3 regions of the Paenibacillus sp. FSL H3-0457 genome follow, and region 2 is predicted to be linked to each of the others. Evidence: predicted binding sites of a transcription regulator. Region 2 holds the regulator's gene; each other region holds the start of a gene.
What was found. The regulator Rex, encoded in region 2, represses fermentation and respiration genes when NADH is low (regulators of the CRP and FNR family bind a similar motif). The targets are predictions, from matches to a motif close to TTGTGAAATATTTCACAA.

Region 1 (7,696 bases), 2.3 Mb from region 2:
CATCCCCGAATTCCCTCCTTTAATCCTGTCTCTGCCAAAAAAGATTCCAACACCGTGCTCCACCGGCTCCGCCACCTGGACAAATCATAGGACAGTGCAGTCTCTCGCGCATAGATTCCCAGTCGTTCTCGCTCGGCCCGATCCTGTACAAGACGTACCAGTGCAGCGGTTAGTTCCTGCTCACCAGGAGGTACCAGCAGCCCATTAAAACCATCCTGAATCAGATCATTCAATCCGCCAACATTGGAGGCAATTACCGGAAGTCCACAGCTCATCGCTTCCAGACAGGCATAGGAGGTGCCTTCCGAGAACACGGTTGGAATTACGGCGATATCTGCCTGATGGTAGGCCTCCCGAATATCCCGGAAATCATACGTGCGCTGGTTAATTCGCTCCGCATGTGGATGAGTACGATGCCAGTAACGAAAGACTCTCCCGACCGTGCTGCCTTCGACCAGTTCCCCGGCAAATTCAACCTCCAGATCTGGAAAGGCTCCAAGTAGTTTATCCGCCGCCAGCATCATTGGAATAATACCCCGCTCCATGCTGATGCGGCGTGGATAGATAATGCGAATTGGGTGAGGAGAGGTTATACGGGCATCCACAGTTTTCTTTTCAACCTGTCCCTGAATCCGACCATTAACCTGATACTCAGCATCTGCTTCTACTAGAATCTCCGTAGCCCAATCCTTTGAATTCCGGTGGTTATGAGCAAACCTATACGTTTCGCCATCTGCCTCGACTTCTTCCAGTTTCGATAAATTCAAATGGAAATCTACCGTTTCTTTCTCCTCTCGTTCTTGATCGCTATCTGTATCCCCACCTCCATCTCCGTTAGCCTTACCACTGTTCGCTCCATCACGACTCATTCCACCCTTGCCTTCTACAGCTTGCACCCCTGATATAACTGCACCAACATTTTCTTCATGACTCGCCAGATCATTCTTCCATGCGACAAGCCATTCGTCTTCCTGTTTCTGCTCGAAGGTTCGTGTTGGCGGGGCTGGTGTGAAATAGGACGTATCCACAGCGTTGGGAATAAGGACAACCTGCCTTGGATCGGTATAGGTGCACGCAGCCCGGCAAAAGGTCTGGAAATGGGAATCCACGGATACAATGCGCACGAGTCCATCCAGAGCCAGTTGAATATGTTCCGCGACTTGTTGTTTGGTCTCCAGTGGCAGTCTGGGACGATCCCAGTTAATGCCGTGACAGATGCCAAGACTGCCGGGTTTGTAGGTGATGGGTTGCCACAGACAGCTGGCATAGATCACTGGGCCGCGCGCTGCTGCTGCCATCCGGTCAAAGGCTTCCGGTACATTATCCATGTCGTACGAATAACCAAATACGTCAATCTGCTCCGTCCGAGTCTGGAATGCTTCAAAATAAGAGAGCTGATGAACCTCGGGAATATGCCCGAGTCCTCGGATGACACTGCACAGATCCAGAATATAACGTTCCAGTCCACCACCAAATACACGACCGAATTCCCGGTTGTACCCGTCGGTGAAACTATGCGTCAGAATACTCACCACGCCCATCTCACGGTCCCTCCTTCCAGGGAATCAGCCGAGGTTCCGGATCGAGAATAGACTCGTAATGTGCAAGATTGCCCCACTCACCGCCAGGATCAATGCGCTTGTAACGCAAATATTTACGAACCCGGTCCTCGAGACTGCCTGCCCATCCGAGATGCTGAACCTTCAATTCCGTGCTGACCCCAGGCAATACCGTGCAGGACAAGGGGAGGCGGGGAACATGATGATTCTGTTGTGGATAAAAATAAGGATATCCAGGCATATATCGTACAAGTGAAGCGGTATGCCGTTTGTGCAGAGACCAGAGATCATCTTCCCGGTAGTGGGTCCGGCCACCCCACATATCGTAGAATCGGAATGCAAACCAGTCCGCATACTCCTGATTAATCAGAGTGCGTATGGCTTTCTTGGCCTCTGAGCTGTACAGCTCATCCGCATCAACTGAGAGCAACCAGTCGGGACATGTTCCCGCAGCCGCTTGCCACAAGGTGTTGCGAAGTCGCCATTCCTCGGCGAACAGTGGTTTCTCCAATACCTCCAGACGGACCACCTTTGGATAGGCTTTGCATATGTCCGGTGTTCCGTCTGTGCTGGCATCGTCCACAATGACGATCTCATCCACGAATTCACTCAGATCATGCAATACTTCTTCAAGGTATCGGCCGCGTTCATTGCGAACCTGGAGCATGGCGGTCAGCTTGTTGCCTTTGCTTTTGCGAACCCGATGAATGGAGAAAGGCTCTTTGAATACACTTGTTTCCTCTTGTGTTACAGCAGCATTCTGTTCTGCCTGACCTTGTGAATCATTCCAGTGATGCACTTGGCTTCGGATGTCCTGCGTTGGTTGTGCATGATCCGGGGTGTGATCTCCATTTTCCAATGCGTCTGTATGTGTTCGATCGACTGTTTCGGTTGGCGTGTAAGTGGTTTCAGTTCGGATATCCCTGTGCACCATTGGTCCATTCAACTGTTGTCTACGCTTCTTTGGGTCCAGCATCATGGCACCTCCCCAAGCAATTGCTGTACAGCATGATCCAACAGCTCCAGCTCCACAATCCGGGCCAGCGCATCTTCATCCTCCAGTGCTGTCTCAAGGAAATGTCGGACTGCCCCGTGTCGTTCCCCTCGCAGTGCCAGCGCACTGCCGGATAATTGCTGATAATCCCGGCGACTGGCATCATCCTGAATATCGACTGCATGCACCAGAGCCAGTGCTTCTTCCACACGTCCAGTCTCCTGGTAAATGCGGAATTTCCAATGTCTCGCCGTTTCTCCGCCAAGTTCGTCCAGGATACGCAGGGCGTTTCCGTAATCATCGTTCATACGGAGTAGTTCCGCTCGTACAAGTTGATCTTCTCCTGCCTCAAACCAGCGACATAACTGTTCATAATGATGCCGTTCTTGTTCATCTGCTGCACTAATTCCATACACCCGCAGGGCGTCCTCCAACTGTCCAGCCCGGGCATGGATGGCAGACAGGAATCGATAATGGGAGACCACACAATCACTGCGACCATTCATGACCGCATGGGTGAAGGCCTCTTGCAACGAATGGACGGCCCGCGGATCTTCAAGCAAGTACTCATAGGCTGCCAGCAAAAAGGATATCGTCTCATGTGCACCTGCTTTGGCACGGAGCTGACGGTAGAAGTCGGCACGTACACTGCATTGAAGCAGGGTGACGCTATCTGGAGTACCTGACAGGATCTGCCGCAGCGCATGCAAGAAGAGCAGTTCGTAGTCCCGGAGAGGGACTTCGAGATCATCCCTTTGCATCGTACCCGCAGGTGCAGGGTCTTCTCCGCCCAGCCAGATGGCACGTACGCCTTGGAATAACAGCTTCATATAACGTGTCTCGGAGGATGTGCCGACCAGATCGGCGATGCCGACGAGTTTGGAAATACTGCTCTCCCATAGCGGAGATTCTGCTTCGTTTCCAGCAGGCTCAGGGAGCAGGGCAATACATAGCTCAGGCTCCAGCGAAGCTGTAGCCATTAGCCAGTAGGGATGGGCGACTACGGCTACGGTGCGAGGTTCCAGCAATAGCTGTTCGGCTTCAGGGAGGGAGATGACAGTAATGACCGGAGGTACATCTTCTGTTTGCGTCAGGCTGCTGACATAGTAGACCTCTCCCTCGATCGACAGCAGTGCAGCAATATCGGGATAGGGAAAGGATGACCAGCCTCCTTTGCGAGGGAAGAGAACATACCGGACAGTGGGCTGTGTTGTACTGGGCTTATCCAGGCTGGCTTCGGCGTCTTCACCTGGTAGTGGTGCAGGTTTTTCCATGAATAGTTCACCTCACCTTGACTGTAATATGGAGCGTCTTCGCTCTGCATGTGCTTCATGCTTTCACTTCATATGTAAAGCCCTCACGGTACTTCGCATGATATGCCTGAGACTAACATATGGGCATTCCGTCCCAAACATGAGTATCTTCCATGAATAGATGAAGCTGGCAAGCTGTGATAATAGGCTGAATTTTATCTTTTGTGTGACCAGGATCACTTTTTTTTGCTCTAGAGACGAAGATTGTGATAATTCTCACATGTATAAAATAGGTAATCTGGCACAATACGTTCATCAACGTATTTGGCGGACAGACAGCGAAGGTGCAGCTTCAATGCCAGATACGCATACTGCGAAGTGAACAGAAAGAAGGGGTAACGGTATGGATCCGATTATGTTATCGCGTATCCAATATGCACTTACAACGATTTTCCATTTCTTTTTTGTCCCGCTATCCATCGGTCTTGTACTGTTGGTTGCGATTATGGAGACGTTGTACGTTGTTAAGGGTAAGGAGATCTACAAAACGATGGCGAAGTTCTGGGGCAAGCTGTTCCTGATTAACTTTGCCGTCGGGGTTGTCACAGGTATTTTGCAAGAGTTCCAGTTCGGCATGAACTGGTCCGAGTACTCCCGATTTGTCGGGGACGTATTCGGTGCGCCACTGGCTATTGAAGCGCTACTGGCGTTTTTTATGGAGTCTACATTTATTGGATTGTGGATATTTGGCTGGGATCGTTTGTCCAAAAAAGTGCATCTGGCCTGCATCTGGCTGGTGTTTGTTGGCACATTCCTGTCCGCGCTGTGGATTCTGGCAGCCAATTCATTTATGCAACATCCTGTTGGGTTTGAGATTAACAACGGCCGAGCTGAGATGAATGATTTCTTTGCACTCATCACAAATGGTCAGCTTCTCGTCGAGTTCCCACATACAATCTTTGGGGCATTGATGACAGGGGCCTTCGTCGTAACCGGGATCAGTGCCTACAAATTGATGAAAAAGCAGGATGTGGAGATCTTCCGCAAATCGTTTAATATCGCGATCATTATCGCTCTTGTTTCTTCATTCGGCGTCGCATTCTCGGGTCACTTCCAGGCGCAATATCTGGTGGAGACACAGCCGATGAAGATGGCAGCCAGTGAGGGCACATGGACAACGACAGAAGATCCGGCACCATGGACGGTGGTCGCCTTTATTGACCCGGATAAACAGGAGAGTACGGGTGAGATCAAAATCCCCGGATTGCTCAGTTATCTGTCCTACAGCAAGTTCTCCGGTAGTGTCAAAGGTATGAAGGAACTTCAAGCTGAGTATGAACAGACGTATGGACCGGGGGACTACATCCCGCCGGTACGGACAACATTCTGGAGTTTCCGCATTATGATCGCAGCGGGTGGTTTAATGATTGCATTGGCGCTATACGGTACGTTCCTAGCCATGCGTAAGAAGCTGGAGGTCGCTGGAAAGTGGTTTATGCGTCTGATGGTGTTCGCCATCTCCCTGCCGTTTATCGCCAATACGTCAGGTTGGATTATGACCGAAGTAGGAAGACAGCCATGGACGGTATTTGGCTATATGACAACCGAAGCCGGGGTCTCGCCGAACGTATCCGCAGGAATGATCCTGTTCTCGACCATCGCTTTTACCGCTGCGTATACGGTTCTCGGAATCGTGATGGTATACCTGTTCGTACGTGAGATCAAAGCAGGACCGTTTGCGGTCGAGAAGCCAGAAGATCACGATGAATCGGCCGATCCGTTCGGCGTGGATGGAGGTTATTCCGTTGTCACTAAGTGAGTTGTGGTTTTTGCTGATTGCCGTATTGTTTGTTGGTTTCTTCTTTTTGGAAGGTTTTGATTTTGGTGTGGGGATGTCTACAGGCATTATTGCCAAAACAGATCGTGAACGCCGGACCCTGATTAACTCAATCGGTCCGTTCTGGGATGGTAATGAAGTATGGCTGATTACGGCAGGGGGCGCGATGTTTGCTGCCTTCCCGCACTGGTATGCCACGTTGTTCAGTGGTTTTTACCTGCCACTTGTGGTGGTGTTACTCGCCTTGATTGGCCGCGGAGTTGCTTTCGAATTCCGCAGTAAAATGAAACAGCAGCGCTGGCGCAAAACATGGGACATCATCATTGTTGTCTCCAGCGCGCTGTTGCCTTTCCTGTTCGGCGTGGTCTTTGCCACATTGATGAAAGGTCTGCCCATTGATGGGGAGATGCAGTTGCGTGCAGGATTCCTCGATATTGTTAATCCGTACACCGTGATTGGTGGCTTGAGTGTAACCCTGTTGTGTCTGGTTCATGGATTGCTGTTTGCATCACTACGAACAGTAGGTGATCTTAGAGAGCGTGCCTTGAAGACAGCGCAAAAATTGATGCTGCCGCTGGCTGCACTACTCGCTGTTTACGCGTTAATGACGTATTTCATGACGGATGTGTTCGCCGTACGAGGCTGGGCTCTTTGGATCATGGTTGTACTTGGCGCAGTTTCGCTTGCACTTGCGGCATACTTTGTTCGTCAGAAGCGTGAAGGCTGGGCTTTTGGTATGACTGGGGCAGTGATTGCCATTGCCATTGCCTCGGTCTTTATCGGACTTTTCCCAAGAGTGATGGTGAGTTCCTTTGGGGCGGCATATGACCTGACTGTATACAACGCCGCATCCGGCGCTTATTCATTGAAAGTAATGACCATTGTAGCTTGCACATTGCTGCCGTTTGTTCTTGGCTATCAGATCTGGAGTTATTATATCTTCCGCAAACGTCTGAACGAGCAGCACCACCTGGAGTACTGATATGGGACGGGGGCTGATGAAGCTGCCGGGCATCCGGCCGGTACTTGCGCTGGCCTCAGCGCTGGTGCTGCTACAGGCGATGACGATCATTATGCAGGCTAAATGGCTAGCACAGGCCATAACGGCATTATTTGAAGGTTCATCCGTAACGGAGCAGTACCCTGTACTGCTGCTGTTCCTGGCTGCTTTTGCCGCCCGCTACGCCCTATCCTTCTGGTTACAACTCGTGACTTCACGATATGCGGAGAGGACAGGGACTGATCTGCGCAGACAGATGGTGGAGCAGTGGTTCAGGCTCGGGCCGCGTTATGCCAAGACAGAGGGCACAGGCCATCTGGTCACACTGGCACGTGAGGGAACAGCTCAATACAAGACGTATCTGGAACTATTTATTCCTCGCATGCTGGGCATAGGATTCACACCCATCGTCATTTTGCTGTATGTGTTCAAGCTGGATCTGATGTCCGGGGTTATTCTGATGCTGACACTCCCAATCCTGATCGTATTCATGATTCTGATTGGCCTCGCAGCTCAGCGTAAGATAGACGGACAATTCAGATCTTACAAAGCACTCGCCAACCATTTTGTTGATACCCTGCGGGGGCTGGAAACGCTAAAAACATTGGGACAGAGCAAAACACATGAAGGGTCCATTTTGCGGGTCAGTCAGCGGTATCGGAAAGCAACGATGTCTACGCTGCGCATGGCTTTTCTTTCTTCGTTTGCACTCGATTTCTTTACGATGTTGTCCGTTGCTTCCGTAGCGGTTGGTCTGGGATTACGTCTGACAGAAGGGCATATGCTGCTTGGCCCTGCGCTGACGGTACTGATCTTGGCACCCGAATATTTCCTGCCTGTACGTATGCTCGGCGCTGATTATCATGCCACATTGGACGGTAAGGAAGCTGGAGCGGCTATCAACCAAGTGATTGAACGGGGGAAAGCTGCTGAACGGAAACAAAAAGAAGCTTATGCAAACGTTGTTGCGCATGCGGACATGGCAGAGGATGGGACGGGATCTGCATCATCGTTATCTTCGGGTAAAAGGAAAGCAGGCACTTCGACCATACG
Region 2 (7,696 bases):
GCGTGGAGTTGGCATCGCCATTCTCCATACCTTCCGTAATCTCACGCATGTCACTGCTGATTCCGGAGATCGCAAGCAATCCACTGTGTTTGTTCAACATGGAGTTCACTTCGCTTACGCTCAGTTCTTCCTTGTTCATTACATAAGGTACGATGGCTGGGTCAAGGTCACCAGAACGCGTTCCCATCATCAGTCCTTCAAGCGGAGTCATACCCATCGAAGTATCCACGGATACGCCACCTTTAACTGCTGTTACACTACCGCCGTTACCGACGTGACAAGTGATAATTTTCAGATCTTCCACTGGACGATCCAGATATTCAGCAGCTGCCTTGCTTACGAAATCATGGGAAGTACCATGTGCGCCGTAGCGACGTACTTTATATTTTTTGTAAAGTACACGCGGAATAGCATACAGATATGCTTTTTCCGGCATCGTCTGATGGAACGCCGTATCGAAGACCATTACCTGTGGCACACCAGGCATATTTAATTCAGCCGCACGAATACCCATCATTGCTGCAGGGTTATGAAGTGGAGCCAAGTCGAACAAACGACGAATTTCAGCTTTGGCAGCATCATCTACCAATGCAGATTCTTTAAATGCTTCACCACCGTGAACAACACGGTGTCCAACAGCTTGAATTTCACTTACAGAATCCAGTACACCATTTTCTTTGTGAGTCAAAATATCAATGACTTTACGGATCGCTGTTGTATGCTCCAGAATCTCACTAACTTCTGTAACATCCTCACGGCCTGTCGGTTTGTGTGTCAGGATGGAGGAATCCATTCCGATCCGTTCTACCAAACCTTTAGCCAGTACAGATTCGTCAGTCATATTATACAGTTGATATTTGAGCGAGGAACTCCCCGCATTAATTACGAGTACTTTCACAGTCGGTCACCATCCTTGTCGTACTTGAAGAATCCTTCGCCTGTTTTGGCACCCAGGTGTCCTGCACGCACCATTTTCTTCAGGACTGTAGAAGGACGATATTTCAATTCTCCGAATTCACGGAACATTCTTTCGAGTGCAGCTTCAACAGAATCCAATCCGAAACGGTCAGCCATTTCGAGTGGTCCATGTTGGAAGTTGTATCCGATACGCATTGCATCATCGATATCTTCAGCAGATGCAACACCTTCTTGCAATACATGCAACGCTTCGTTAATCAGCAGGCAGATCAGACGGGAAGTTACGAATCCAGGGGATTCATAAATCATAACTCCTTTTTTGTCCGCTACTTCTTCAACAAAACGTCTGGTCTCTTCGAATGTTGTATCCGAAGTTTTCAGTCCACGAATAATCTCTACAAGATCAACCCGGGATACCGGGTGAATAAAGTGCATACCAATAACACGCTCTGGGTATTTGGTCGAGCTTGCAAGCTCGGTCAAACTCAGCGTGGATGTATTACTTGCCAGAATGACATTGCTTGGACAAACTTGGTCCAGTTGGCTGAATACTGCTTTTTTCGCATCCAGATCTTCTGAAATTGTCTCAATGACCATGTCGCAAGTTCCAAGTTCAGCTAAATGAGCTACCTTGGTAATGCGGGAAAGAATTAATTTCTTCTCCGCTTTTGTAATCGCCCATTTCTCTAGTTGTTTATCCAGATTGGTTTCGATCATGTCATATGCATGATCCAGCTTTTGTGTTGTATGCTCCACGAGAAGCACATCAAGTCCTTTGGCTGCGAGCATCTGGGAAATACCTTGCCCCATCGTACCGCCGCCGACAACTCCTATTTTTTTGAAAAACATGGTTCTGCTCCATCCTTTCGGTTCTCTATTTCTCTATTGTACCCTGTTCGCCGAAAATTACAAATTTCGACCCAACATATAATAATATCTTAGCACGAGTGAAATGTAAAAAAAAATAACCAGCATAAATAAATTATGCTGGTAGAAGGGCACTGTCACGAAATTGACAACGAAATTGCTCGCCAGACAAAACTTCCTCACGAATCAAGATGTCGAGTGAATTGTCGAAAATTGTCCGTTGTTCTTCAAGTAACCGCTTTGTCTGTTCCATCAGTTCTTGCAGAATTAATTTATTCTCTCGCATCAGTTCCTCGGTTGTGACCATATCCATGTTCACAATACCAAGTGAAGTCAACCCCGAAGCCATCATCGTCTGTACAACATTGGTGGCCTGATCAAAGTCATTGCGTGAACCTGTGGAACGACCACCGTAGTACATTTCCTCCGCAGCTGCTCCTCCGAGTGCAATCATGATCTGCTCTTCCAGAAAGCGCTTCGTATAGAGGAACTGTTCCTGTTGCGGGTTATGACGTACATATCCCAGCGCCTGACCACGCGGACTAAGTGCCACCTGGCTAACACTGCCTGGACGAACGAGTTCAGCCATAATGGCATGTCCCAACTCATGAATGGCGACCCTTTTCTTCTCTTCCACGCTCGACTCACGGTCTGTCTTCTCACCCATCATGACTTTATCAATAGCCAGGGATAAATGCCGCTGTTCGATGTTTAACAGCCCGTCTCTCATGGCGTATATTGCTGCTTCGTTCATCACACTTTCGAGCTGTGCACCGGAGAAACCATATGATTCTTCCGCTGTTTTCTCCAGATTAACTTCCTTCAACAGAGGTTTGTTCACCGCATGCAGTTCCAGAATATGCTTTCTGCCCTTTTTGTCAGGCAAGTCCACTTGAATGTGGCGGTCAAAACGTCCCGGTCGCGTCAGGGCGCTATCCAGCATCTCTTTACGGTTCGTTGCAGCGATAACCAGAATTCTTGGCGTATCAGAAGAATAGATTCCATCCATTTCCGTCAGGAGCTGATTCAGGGTCTGATCGTATTCACGCTGTTGACCACCCTCACGTTTCCCCCCGATGACATCGATTTCATCGATAAAGATAATAGCGTTTTCCTTATTTTCCTTGGTGGCACGGGTTCTCGCGTCCTTGAACAAATCCCGAATTCTGCTGGCACCCACACCAACATACATTTCCACGAACTCACTACCCGATGCTGCTACAAAAATAGAATCGGTGTAATGGGCAGCAGCCTTGGCCATCAACGTTTTCCCTGTCCCTGGAGGGCCCGTCAGCAAGATCCCTTTTAACGGGCGAATCCCGAACTTCCGGATTTCTTCATGTTTGATCAGAAAGTCAAGCGCTTCACGCAATTCCTGCTTAGCACTGTCTTGTCCGCCAATTTCTTCAAAAGTAAGCTTGGAAGGTCCTTTTTTCTTCCGTTTACGTTCCTGTGCAGCGCCTACTGTAATCCCGCCACGCATTTGCATCATGAACAGCAAAGCTCCGACAAGCACTGCTGCAATCAGGATCGGAACAATATTAACACCAGTAAAAGCAAGGAAAATAATCAATACGGGAAAAAATCCGATGGCAACTTCTTTTGTCCACTTAGGCATTAGGCCACACTCCTATCTGACCGGGCACACGCGGCAGAATAATAAACTTGCTGGCATCTCCGTCTCTGAGACTGACATATACATTGTTGTCATCCATCGCTGTATTTACCTTCATTCCATTCGTCGCCATCTTGGACAACGTTGGTGTAATCTCGGTGTATTGCTTGTTCTCCATCGCCTGAGCTACGGTGAACATCGCATCCCCCCACCAACTTTCCAGTGCTTCACTGGAATGATCCACAACATCCAACTTTAGTGAGCGTGTTCCAATCAGGGTCTGTCCTTCTTTGTGAATATATTGTACCAGTCTGCCCAAATCAACATCAGGTTGCAGATCCAGTTTCAATTGTACGTCATTGCGGTTAATAGTTAATTGAACGTCATTGACTCCATCGTACTGGGTTACCATTTTTTCAATCGGATTCTGCACAGCCACCTGACGATATACAAACCAACCTCCAAACAACACAACGGCTGAAATGACGGCAGTTAAAGCAATAGGCAATACTTTTAGCTTCAAGTGAATTACCCCTCCCAGAATTTGGCCCAACCTACTGGCTTATTGGTATATACGAATATGTGCACATTGACTCCTGCGATAATTTTGACAGGTTTATTTGTTTTGAATGTAACTTTGAGTACATATCTGAGTATATCACATCGTATATACAATTTCGAAGGCGAAAATATGAATAAATTATTAATTTTAACTATTTAAATCAAATATGTTTACAGACAACACAAAGAACCGGTTCAGTCGGATATCCGTCTGCCGGTTCTTTCATTTCTTTAATTCTCTAGTTATCTCACTCTATCTTGTTCTAGCTGTTCGGGAGTGTGTAGACCAGGTCCACCTGTTCTCCGTTGCTAAAACGATAAAAGCGATAGTGGTTATGCGTACCGTCTTTATAATACACTTGCCACACATATATTCCATTCACAACTCCGGGCATGATTCGTTTAATCTCACCGGCAGGAACTTCAGAACTGAAGCGATTGCGTATCTGCGCTTCGGACATGCCATTCTGCAGCAGCTCACTGTGTACAGCGTTTGCACCCTTAACCGGTTGATTGTTTGCATCGAATTTAACCCAGACCATAACATCCTGGTTATCCTTGTTTTTGCCGATCAGGGTCCAGTAGATGTTGTCAGAGCCTTCTTTGTCTCCCCAGATGTACTTGCGCAATTCATCATAGGATGTAATGCCCAGTTGCTCCTGTGCTGCTTGTATGGCGAGCGCTTCTTCCTTGCGTTGGTCCTGCGTGACATGGACGTAATAACGCTGAAGTCCAAACAGAATCAGAACCAGTGCAAGCAGCGAAATCCATATCCACTTCTTTTTTTTCTTCAAAAGCCGAACTTCCTTTCCCTATGATGCTGTCCTGCAATTAACGAGCAAGCAGACCATCAAATGCCAATTGAGACTCACGCAAAATGCGTTCTTCATCCAACGTCAGACATTCGCCATGTTTCACCACTTGTTTTCCATCCACCCATACGTGCTCAACATCTTTAGCAGAAGCCGAGTAGATTGTATGTGAGATCAGGTCTGTATGTGGATAGAAATGTGCCTGTTCAATGTCCAAGGCGATAAAGTCAGCCTTCATGCCAACCTGGAGTGCTCCGGTATTGTTCAAGAAGATAGATTTGGCACCGTATGACGTTCCGAGTAATAACGCTTCGCCTGCTGGCACTGCCGTCGGGTCACCAGATACACCTTTGTGGATCAATGCAGCCAGTCTCATTTCCTCGAACATATCCAGGTTGTTGTTGCTTGCCGGTCCGTCTGTTCCGAGTGACACGGTAACTCCAGCTTTCAGCAACGCAGGTACCCGCGCAACACCGGAAGCGAGTTTCAGATTACTTCCCGGGTTATGGGATACAGCCACATCATGGCGGGCCAGAATCTCAATCTCTTCGTCATTCAGATGCACCGCATGTGCAACCAGGGATGGACGAGAGAAAAAGCCCAGTTTCTCCAGATGTGCCACAGGACGCAGTCCATAATCAGCCACGTTCTGCTCGACTTCACGAAGCGTTTCCGACATATGTGTATGAAGGGGAAGGTTTAGGTCGTTCGCGACCTGCACAAGCTTCTCTATGTAGTCAGGAGGGCATGTATATGGGGCGTGTGGCGAGATTACGGTTGTAATGCGACCATCTGCCTGTCCATTCCACTCACGTGCAAACGCTGCCGACTCCTCCAGCTTCCGCAATTGTTCTTCTTCCGAGCACAGCCCGATTACACCACGTGCCAGTGCTGCTCTAACGCCGGATTGCTCCACAACTTTGGCAACTTGATCCATGTGATCGTACATGTCCAGGAAAGCTGTAGTTCCGCCTTTCAACATTTCAAGCACTGATAGCGAAGTTCCCCAATATACATCTTCTGAAGTCATTTTCGCTTCCATCGGCCACATTTTTTCCTGCAACCATACTTGCAATGCAAGATCGTCTCCGTGCCCTCTGAGCAACGACATCGCTGCATGACCATGCGTATTGATCAGACCCGGCAGGAAGAACAGTCCTTTTCCATCCACTTTGGTACAATTTTTGTCTTCATCCGGCAATGTCTCACCAATATGCACAATCTTGTCATTCTCAACAACCATGTATCCGTGGACCACGTTCCATGTTGTGCCGCCTTCATTAACGGCAAATTTGCCGTTGTGAATTACCCATCTATTTGTTGTCATCTTCCTCGTCGTCCTTTCCAGTCTCCAAGTAATAGGCCAAACTAAGCAGATCCGTTGTAAAGTCAGCATGGTGAATGCGGATATGCGGCGGTGTTTTTAGAATGGTTGGTGCAAAATTAAGGATCGCTTCAATTCCTGATTCAATAAGCTGATCGGCTACATTTTGGGCTTCCGTATCCGGAACCGTGATAATTCCGATGCGAATGTTTTCCATTTTAACCGCTTCCGTCAATTCATCCATTGGTTTTACCGTCAAACTGTTGATTTGACTACCTATCTTCGGTCCATATGCATCAAATACAGCAACAATCTTCATGTTGTCTTTCAGATATGCGTTGTAGTTGGACAAGGCTTGACCGAGGTTACCCGCTCCTACCAGAGCTACATTAATTTGCTGATCGATTTTGAGAATGTGACGAATTTTTTCGATCAGATAGGATACATCATACCCGATCCCTTTACGACCAAAATCACCGAAGTAAGCCAGGTCTTTACGAATTTGGGCCGGATTCAGATCCAGCCTCTGTCCAAGCTCTTGAGAAGAAACAGTAGCCACCTCACGCTGATGCAACTCGTTCAAATAACGCAAGTATACAGGCAGACGTCGTACCACCGCTTCCGAAATTTTATCCGATTTCATTCTTGCTCCCCCTTACCAAGGCCACGATAAAATAATAGATGAAAAGATGAGCATTCTGTATAAAACTCAAAGATAAACGTGACATTTTATACGGAATGCTCCTTGTAATTTAGGTTATAAGTTCTTACGTGCAACTGCTTTAATCGGATACGGAAATATCTAATAAAGTTTAACGCCAAACGATAGTGTCATGCAATGATATAACGAACAAAACAACCATTATTTTTGTTCATTAGCAGGTTTTTCCAACCACTCGGTAATTCGTGGAACCATTTGCTCCGTGAGCATATGCTCCATTTTGGGACCAGGTAATGAGTACAAAAAGAATTTACCATAATACGCTTCAATCACCCGTGTATCATAAACAATGACAATTCCTCTGTCCTTCGCTGTACGCACCAACCGGCCAAATCCCTGCTTGAAACGAATGACCGCTTGCGGCACGGACAGTTTCATGAACGGATTTTTCTTCTGTTCCTGAAGCAACTCACTCTTGGCTTCCACCAACGGATGATTCGGTGGCTGGAACGGCAGTCGCACAATAGCGAGACAGGTTAGCGCCTCTCCCGGGATATCTACACCCTCCCAGAAGCTGCTTGTGCCCAGAAGTACCGTAGCTTTGGCATCTTGGAACCTGCGAGTCAATTTGGAACGACTTCCACTGTCAACGCCTTGACCAAGCAACGAGATGTCGTTGCCAGACAGTGCCTCCTTCAGCGGATCATAGACCTGTCGCAACATCTTGTATGAAGTAAACAGAACCATCATGCGTCCACGCGTAGCAATTGCCGTCTCTGCGAGTGATTGCACCAGCATATTAACAAAGTGCGCATCACCCACACTTCCCTTCACACTTGGGAAATCACGCGGAATCACCAGAAGTGCCTGATCGCGATAGTTGAAAGGTGATGGCAACATCGACGTTAATAGCCGATTGTTCTCGGCGGCTTCCTGCA
Region 3 (7,696 bases), 2.8 Mb from region 2:
CCGTATAGAAACCATTCGACGCAAGGTCATGGAGACCCATGTGACGACCTGGAGCCTGGATATAGGACAGACACTCGCCTGCACTCGGGAGTATAATCTGATTTCTTTTGGCATACGGACGGACGTACAGGATCAATCTTACGAGTATCGTCTTGCGCAATGGAGTGGAACTTATGAGCTTTCACTCACCCCAATTAACCGGTATATTCGGTTGATGACGGTGAGTCCCGAGGACTATCATGTACCGGAATCGGCGGATCAAGCCGCGTTTGATGCGGATCAACTGCTTATGCCGCTGGTTGTGCGTTCACGGTTACCTGGAGATACCATGAAAGTGATGGGATTAAACGGAAGCAAAAAGGTGAAAAATATTTTCATCGATGAGAAAATCCCCCCATCTGTCCGTCCACGTATTCCTGTGGTATGTGATGGAGCAGGTCATATCATCTGGTTACCGGGTGTTCGACGGTCCAGTGTGGCTCCTGTCAGGGAGGGCACTTCCGCAATCCTGTACATGACTGTAGGCGATTCAGCGATTCAGGGGTAGTGGTTATGGTTCAGGTAAGGCTTTCATAGTATAACTTAGGAGGTTCGCACAGTTGCAGAACGACATTCAGGAAGTATTGATCAGTGAAGAAGAAATTCAGAGTAAAGTCAAGGAATTAGGCGCAACACTAAGTGCCGAATATGCAAATCGCAATCCTTTGGTCATTTGTGTGCTCAAGGGTGCGTTTATATTTATGGCTGATTTGGTTAAAAACATAACGGTACCTGTTGAAATGGATTTTATGGCGGTATCCAGTTACGGCGCTTCCACCAAGTCATCAGGTGTTGTCAAAATCATTAAGGATCTGGATGTATCCGTTGAAGGACGGGAAGTTCTGATTGTCGAAGATATTATCGACAGCGGACTTACACTCAGCTATCTGATTGAACTGCTAGAAAACCGCGGTGCCGAGTCGGTGCGAGTGGTTACGCTGTTCGACAAGCCTTCAGGCCGTAAAGTTGAGTTGGAAGCTCATTACACAGGCTTTGACATTCCTGACGCGTTCATCGTTGGTTACGGTTTGGATTTTGCGGAGAAGTACCGGAACCTGCCCTATATCGGGATTTTGAAGCCGGAAGTCTATAGTAGCTAATATCCTGCCCGACCCAAGCCTTGAGCTGTTCTTGGCTTCTGTTGAGAAGCCATGTCGGGCTATGTTAAAATAATTAAAGTGTCTCGAGAGGAGGTAGGGGATGAATCGGTTCATCCGGAATTCTGGTTTTTATTTGATTCTTTTTTTAGTTGTGGTGGGGATAGTCCAGTTCGTCAGCAATGGCGGCGAAGCCACCGATAATCCTAGATATGATCAGTTGCGTGCAGCGATCAAAGCCAACAATGTCTCTGAATTGACGGTTCAATTCAACGGTCAAACGTATCTCGTGACCGGTCAATACAAGAAGGCACCTGATGGCGCCAAATCAGAAAATTTCTCAACGTATATTCCTCCTACGGATGAGGCAATTAGTGAGCTTGTAGCTGCAAGTGAAACTAACAATTTCCAATATCATCAGGAGCCAATGAAAGGTGACAGCATCTGGTTGACGTTGCTGACTTCCTTTATTCCTTTGATCATTATGTTCCTGCTGTTCTTCTTCCTGTTTAATCAGGCTCAAGGCGGCGGCGGTAAAGTAATGAACTTTGGTAAAAGCCGTGCTCGTCTCTACAACGAAGAGAAGAAGCGGGTTACATTTGAAGATGTTGCGGGTGCTGACGAAGAGAAACAGGAACTTGTTGAGGTTGTAGACTTCCTCAAGGACCCTCGTAAATTCGCAGCAGTAGGTGCGCGGATTCCTAAGGGCGTATTGCTCGTAGGGCCTCCAGGTACCGGTAAAACATTGCTCGCTCGTGCCGTAGCCGGTGAAGCGGGTGTACCATTCTTCACTATTTCAGGTTCCGACTTCGTGGAAATGTTTGTCGGTGTCGGTGCATCACGTGTTCGTGATTTGTTTGAAAATGCGAAGAAAAATGCCCCATGTATCATCTTTATCGATGAGATTGATGCTGTAGGACGTCAGCGTGGTGCTGGTCTCGGTGGTGGTCACGATGAACGTGAACAGACACTCAACCAGTTGCTCGTTGAGATGGACGGATTCGGAGTTAACGAAGGTATTATCATCATAGCCGCAACGAACCGTGCAGATATTTTGGACCCTGCCTTGCTGCGTCCTGGACGTTTTGACCGTCAAATTACGGTTGACCGCCCTGATGTAAGAGGTCGTGAAGCTGTCCTGAAAGTACATTCCCGTAATAAACCACTGACCAACGATGTGAAGATGGATATTATCGCGAAACGTACAACAGGTTTCTCCGGTGCAGATTTGGAAAATCTCTTGAACGAAGCGGCGCTGATTGCAGCACGTCGTAACCGTAAAGATATTTCCATGAAAGAAGTCGACGAAGCGATTGACCGTGTTATTGTTGGTACGGAGAAGAAAAGCCGTGTCATCAGTGATCGCGAGAAACGCATTGTTGCTTATCATGAAGCAGGTCATACCATTGTAGGATACTTCCTGGAACATGCCGATATGGTACATAAAGTGACCATCATTCCGCGCGGACGTGCGGGTGGATATGTAATCATGTTGCCAAAAGAAGACCGTATGCTGGTTACCAAGCAGGAATTGCTGGATAAAGTAACCGGACTTCTCGGGGGTCGTGTAGCTGAAGAATTGTTCATCGGAGAAATTGGTACTGGTGCATACAGTGACTTCCAGCAAGCGACAGGTATTGTTCGCAGCATGGTTATGGAATACGGTATGAGTGAGAAATTGGGACCTATGCAATTCGGAAGTTCACAAGGACAGGTATTCCTTGGTCGGGATATCGGTCATGAACAGAATTACTCAGATTCCATTGCTTACGAGATTGATCAGGAAATGCAACGCTTTATCAATGACTGTTATGAGAAGTGTAAGGACTTGCTTGTTAAACATTCAAAAGAGATGCACCTGATCGCTCAAACTTTGCTTGAGGTTGAGACTTTGGAAATGGATCAGATCAAGCAATTGATCGAAACAGGTTCTTTGACTCCAAAAGCAGAGAATGACAATGATGGTGAAGGCACACCAACTGAAGGCGGAGAGCCAATCATCGACACCATCGGTGATGTGCGTGTTCGTATTCAAGGTAAAGATGAAACGCCTGAGCCACCAGCCGGAGATATTCCAAACGAAGCTCCGAATCTGGAAAAGGGTAATAACAATAACCCGGATGATGGCGGAACGAAGCCAACGTCTTAATGCACAATACATCTGGCTATAATAGCAGGTGAAATCAAGAGAGCCCTCGGGGCTCTCTTTTTTTATCCATTATTTTAAAAGAGGATAGATAAAGATAAACGGGAGTTAGATGGCGAACCAGTTAGCAAACAGGTGGTTACAGCGCTGTTCCGGGCCTTTTTCATTTATTGACAGAGTCGTGAACGTTGTGTAAATTAGTTGTTAAACCGCTTGTGATTCGTTTCTCAAGCGAAGATAACGACTTAGGTTAGCCCACGAAACAGCGCATGACGCTGTCCCGATAAAGGAGAGGATCACAGGTGGAAGCTCTGGCTTTAGAGCGCAAGGCTGAGATGAACCGCGAGCTGCGTGAGCGGCTTATGGTGTTGAAAAAGGAACGTAATGCCATTATTCTTGCCCATTATTATCAACGTGACGAAGTACAGGAGGTTGCCGACTTCCGTGGAGATTCATTTCTGTTAGCCCAGAAGGCAGCACAAACAGATGCGGATGTGATTGTTTTCTGTGGTGTTCATTTTATGGGTGAAAGCGCTAAAATTCTGGCGCCAAATAAAACAGTTATTATCCCGGACGAACGTGCGGGCTGCCCAATGGCAGATATGGTGAATGTGGATGGACTACGCAAATTGAAAGCACAACATCCTAATGCCAAGGTGGTTACGTATATCAATTCCTCGGCTGAGATCAAAGCAGAGACTGACATCTGTTGTACATCAGCGAACGCAGTCCGGGTTATTCAATCGGTGGATTCCGACGAAATTATCTGGGTACCGGATAAAAACCTGGGACATTATGTGCAGCAGCATACAGACAAGAAAATGATTATCTGGGAAGGTTACTGCAACACTCACGATATGCTTACAGTCAAAGATGTGGTGGAGATGAGAGCCAAGCATCCAAATGCAGAGTTTGTTGTCCATCCAGAGTGTCGCCCTGAGGTTGTAGAAATGGGTGATTTTGTAGGCAGCACAACAGCTATTCTGGAGTATTGCAAAAATTCATCAGCGAAGGAATTTATCGTAGGTACCGAAGATGGTACAGGATATCAGCTTCGTCTGGATAGCCCGGATAAACAGTTCCACTTTGCTACCAAGTTCCTCGTATGTCCCAACATGAAGGTGAACAACTTGAAGAAACTGGTGAAATGCCTGGAAACGATGAAGCCGCAAATCTACGTGCCACCGGCCGTTGCCGACAAAGCCAGAGAATCACTAGAGCGTATGTTGTTGGTAAAATAGGATGCGCTACTCTTGCTCCAAGACAGGTGAATAACATGATACCGCAATATTTAGTTGATTTCGATCTGTCTGCGCTACCCATGGTAGAGACGGATGTACTGGTTATAGGCTCAGGGATTGCTGGTTTGTTTACTGCCATTAAGGCAAGCGAACAACAACGTGTATTAATGATCACGAAGAAGTCATTACTTGAAAGTAACACCAGATATGCGCAGGGAGGCATCGCTGCGGTTATTGCTGAGGATGATTCGCCTGCTTACCACTTGCAGGACACACTTGTAGCAGGAGCGGGCTTATGCCGCTCCGAAGCGGTAGAGGTATTGGTGAATGAGGGGCCGGACGGAGTGAAGGAACTGATTCGTTTGGGTACTTTATTTGATCTGGAGAACGGCGAGTTGGCGTTGACGCAGGAAGGTGCGCATAGCCACCGCCGTATTTTGCATGCTAACGGAGATGCAACAGGATATGAGATTGTACGTGCGCTTGCTGTTGAAGTGAATGAGCATCCCGGGATTGAAGTTTGGGATGAGCATTTTGTTGTTGACCTAATTACGGATCGAGATCGAGGGGAATGCATTGGCGCTCTGGTTCAGAAGGATGACGGATCGCAAGTGTTCGTGAAGGCACAGGCAACCGTTCTTTGTTCTGGTGGGGCAGGACAACTGTACCGATACACGACGAATCCCGATGTAGCTACTGCCGATGGTGTAGCCATGGCTTATCGGGCTGGGGCTATTGTTCGTGACATGGAATTTATCCAATTCCACCCCACCTCTCTATGTTACCCTGGGGCCCCGCGTTTCCTTGTGTCAGAAGCCGTACGCGGCGAAGGAGCATATTTGCGCAATGTGAAGGGTGAGCGCTTCATGGATCGTTATCATGCCCAGCTTGAACTGGCCCCACGAGATATCGTGGCACGAGCGATTGTTAGTGAGATGGAGTCCACCAACAGTACCTTTGTGTACTTGGACATTACACATGAACAGCCAGAGATGATCAAGCATCGGTTCCCTACCATATATGAGACTTGTATGCGTTATGGATTAGACATGACAACGGACTGGATTCCCGTTGCACCTGCTGCCCATTACATGATGGGTGGAGTGAAAACGGATTTAAGTGGAGAGAGCAGCATCTCCCGATTATTTGCTTGTGGCGAGGTGTCTTCTACAGGAGTGCATGGAGCCAACCGCCTGGCAAGCAATTCTTTATCAGAAGCGATTGTATTTGGGCGGAGAATTGTTGATCGTATTCAATCTCTCCCTCCGCTTGGTTTATTACAAGCAAGAGGGGCTAAGCCTTCATCTGTGGACATGAATAACATGAATAACATGAATAGCAAGATCATGAAAGAGCAAAAACCTATATCTGAAAGACGTTTACGACTACAGAAAATGATGGTTCGTCAGGTAGGCTTGCGCCGGAATGGTGAGGACCTGCAGAAGGCCATGGACAAGCTGCAACAGGAATTGCAATTTTTTGATCAGACACTCACGCATAAGGAAGAGCTGGAGTATGCCAACCTTCTGACCTGTGCCTGGTTAGTTACCAGCGGGGCATTACACCGCGAGGAGAGTCGGGGGGCTCACTATCGAGAGGATTTCCCGGCGCGTGATGATATCGTGTGGCAGAAGCATAGTCTGCAACAGCGAGAACAAGCGATTGTGGAGGAATTGATGTCATGATACTGAATGGATATAATGAAGGGCTTATCGAATCGATCAAAAACTGGCTTCGTGAAGATGTTGGTGCAGGTGACGTTACAACGAGTGTGACGATCCCGGCAGGCAACCAATCCAAGGCCATTATACACGCCAAAGACAATGGTATTATTGCAGGCATGACCGTAGCTGAACTTGTATTCCAGGTCGTTGATCCTGATCTTGTATTTACACCGAAGGTAACAGACGGAGACAAGGTTAGCCATGGCACAATTTTGGCTGAGGTAGAGGGAAGTACACATTCACTGCTTACGGGGGAACGACTGGCACTTAACTTGCTGCAACGTATGTCCGGAATAGCTACGCGTACGCGTGCCTACGTGGATGTGCTGGATGGTCTTGAGACCAGGCTCGTGGATACACGTAAGACAACGCCGGGCCACCGACTACTTGAGAAATACGCAGTGCGCGTGGGTGGCGGAGCGAATCATCGATTTGGACTGTACGATGCCGTTATGATTAAGGATAACCACATCAAGGGTGCAGGCGGAATCACCGAGGCGGTACAGCGTGCGCGAACCGTTATCCCACATACGATGACGATTGAAGTGGAGACTGAAAATCTGGAGCAGGTGAGAGAAGCCTTGCAAGCCGGGGCAGATATCATTATGCTGGATAACATGCATCCAGAGCGGATGCGTGAAGCGGTTGAACTTATTCGTGAACAGGCTCCTCATGTGAAGGTTGAAGCATCCGGTAACGTGTCTCTTCAGACCATTCGTGGTATTGCAGAGAGTGGTGTGGATGTAATTTCGGTTGGCAGGTTAACCTATTCCTTTGAGAGCCTGGATATTAGTCTGGATTTAAATGAAAAGAAAGAGGGGTGAACCTCTTTGATTCTAGTTGTAGACGTGGGGAACAGCAATATGGTGCTCGGCGTATATCAAGGCCGGGAATTGCTGCACCACTTTCGTCTGAGTACATCACGTCAGTCAACAGTGGATGAATACGGCGTATTGATTTATAATTTATTTCATATGTCCGGCATCAGGGCAAGTGACATCGAAGGTGTCATCATCTCATCTGTGGTTCCGCCACTGGTGAATGTAATCGAAGCGATGTGTGAGAAGTATGTAGGCAAAAAAGCTTTGCTCGTTGGGCCTGGTATCAAAACTGGCTTGAATCTGCGATACGAGAACCCTCGTGAAGTGGGTGCAGATCGTATTGTTAATGCAGTGGCAGCCGTTGAGAAGTATGGCGGCCCTCTCGTCGTGGTCGATTTCGGTACCGCAACGACTTTTGACTGTATTGACGAGAAAGGCCACTATCTGGGGGGAGCTATTGTACCTGGCATTCAGATCGCCACTGAAGCGCTCTATGAGCGGGCATCCAAGTTGCCTCGTATAGAGCTGGAGAAACCTAAAAAGGTTATTGGCCGTAATACTATTCATGCCATGCAAGCAGGTATTATATATGGCTATGCAGGGCAGGTAGATGGTATTGTAGAACGTA

Region 1: MHH25_RS29065 (cytochrome ubiquinol oxidase subunit I) is a predicted target of Rex. The motif match lies at 4,071-4,088, and genes of this name have one in related genera.
Region 3: nadA (quinolinate synthase NadA) is a predicted target of Rex. The motif match lies at 3,496-3,513, and genes of this name have one in related genera.

Annotation. Positions count from the first base shown of each region.
Region 1 covers NZ_CP150283.1:6,607,670-6,615,365, reverse strand. The annotation lists gene MHH25_RS29080 (glycosyltransferase) at 1-1,541, opposite strand, end outside; gene MHH25_RS29085 (class I SAM-dependent methyltransferase) at 1-3, opposite strand, end outside; gene MHH25_RS29075 (glycosyltransferase) at 1,543-2,538, opposite strand; gene MHH25_RS29070 (hypothetical protein) at 2,535-3,827, opposite strand; gene MHH25_RS29065 (cytochrome ubiquinol oxidase subunit I) at 4,210-5,625, shown strand; gene cydB (cytochrome d ubiquinol oxidase subunit II) at 5,570-6,625, shown strand; gene cydD (thiol reductant ABC exporter subunit CydD) at 6,627-7,696, shown strand, end outside.
Region 2 covers NZ_CP150283.1:4,282,999-4,290,694, forward strand. The annotation lists gene MHH25_RS18890 (acetate kinase) at 1-898, opposite strand, end outside; gene MHH25_RS18895 (3-hydroxyacyl-CoA dehydrogenase NAD-binding domain-containing protein) at 895-1,767, opposite strand; gene MHH25_RS18900 (AAA family ATPase) at 1,901-3,403, opposite strand; gene MHH25_RS18905 (hypothetical protein) at 3,396-3,923, opposite strand; gene MHH25_RS18910 (DUF5590 domain-containing protein) at 4,225-4,755, opposite strand; gene MHH25_RS18915 (amidohydrolase) at 4,793-6,100, opposite strand; gene MHH25_RS18920 (redox-sensing transcriptional repressor Rex) at 6,087-6,740, opposite strand; gene dinG (ATP-dependent DNA helicase DinG) at 6,960-7,696, opposite strand, start outside.
Region 3 covers NZ_CP150283.1:62,745-70,440, forward strand. The annotation lists gene tilS (tRNA lysidine(34) synthetase TilS) at 1-547, shown strand, start outside; gene hpt (hypoxanthine phosphoribosyltransferase) at 600-1,139, shown strand; gene ftsH (ATP-dependent zinc metalloprotease FtsH) at 1,240-3,285, shown strand; gene nadA (quinolinate synthase NadA) at 3,585-4,523, shown strand; gene nadB (L-aspartate oxidase) at 4,559-6,208, shown strand; gene nadC (carboxylating nicotinate-nucleotide diphosphorylase) at 6,205-7,071, shown strand; gene MHH25_RS00325 (type III pantothenate kinase) at 7,078-7,696, shown strand, end outside.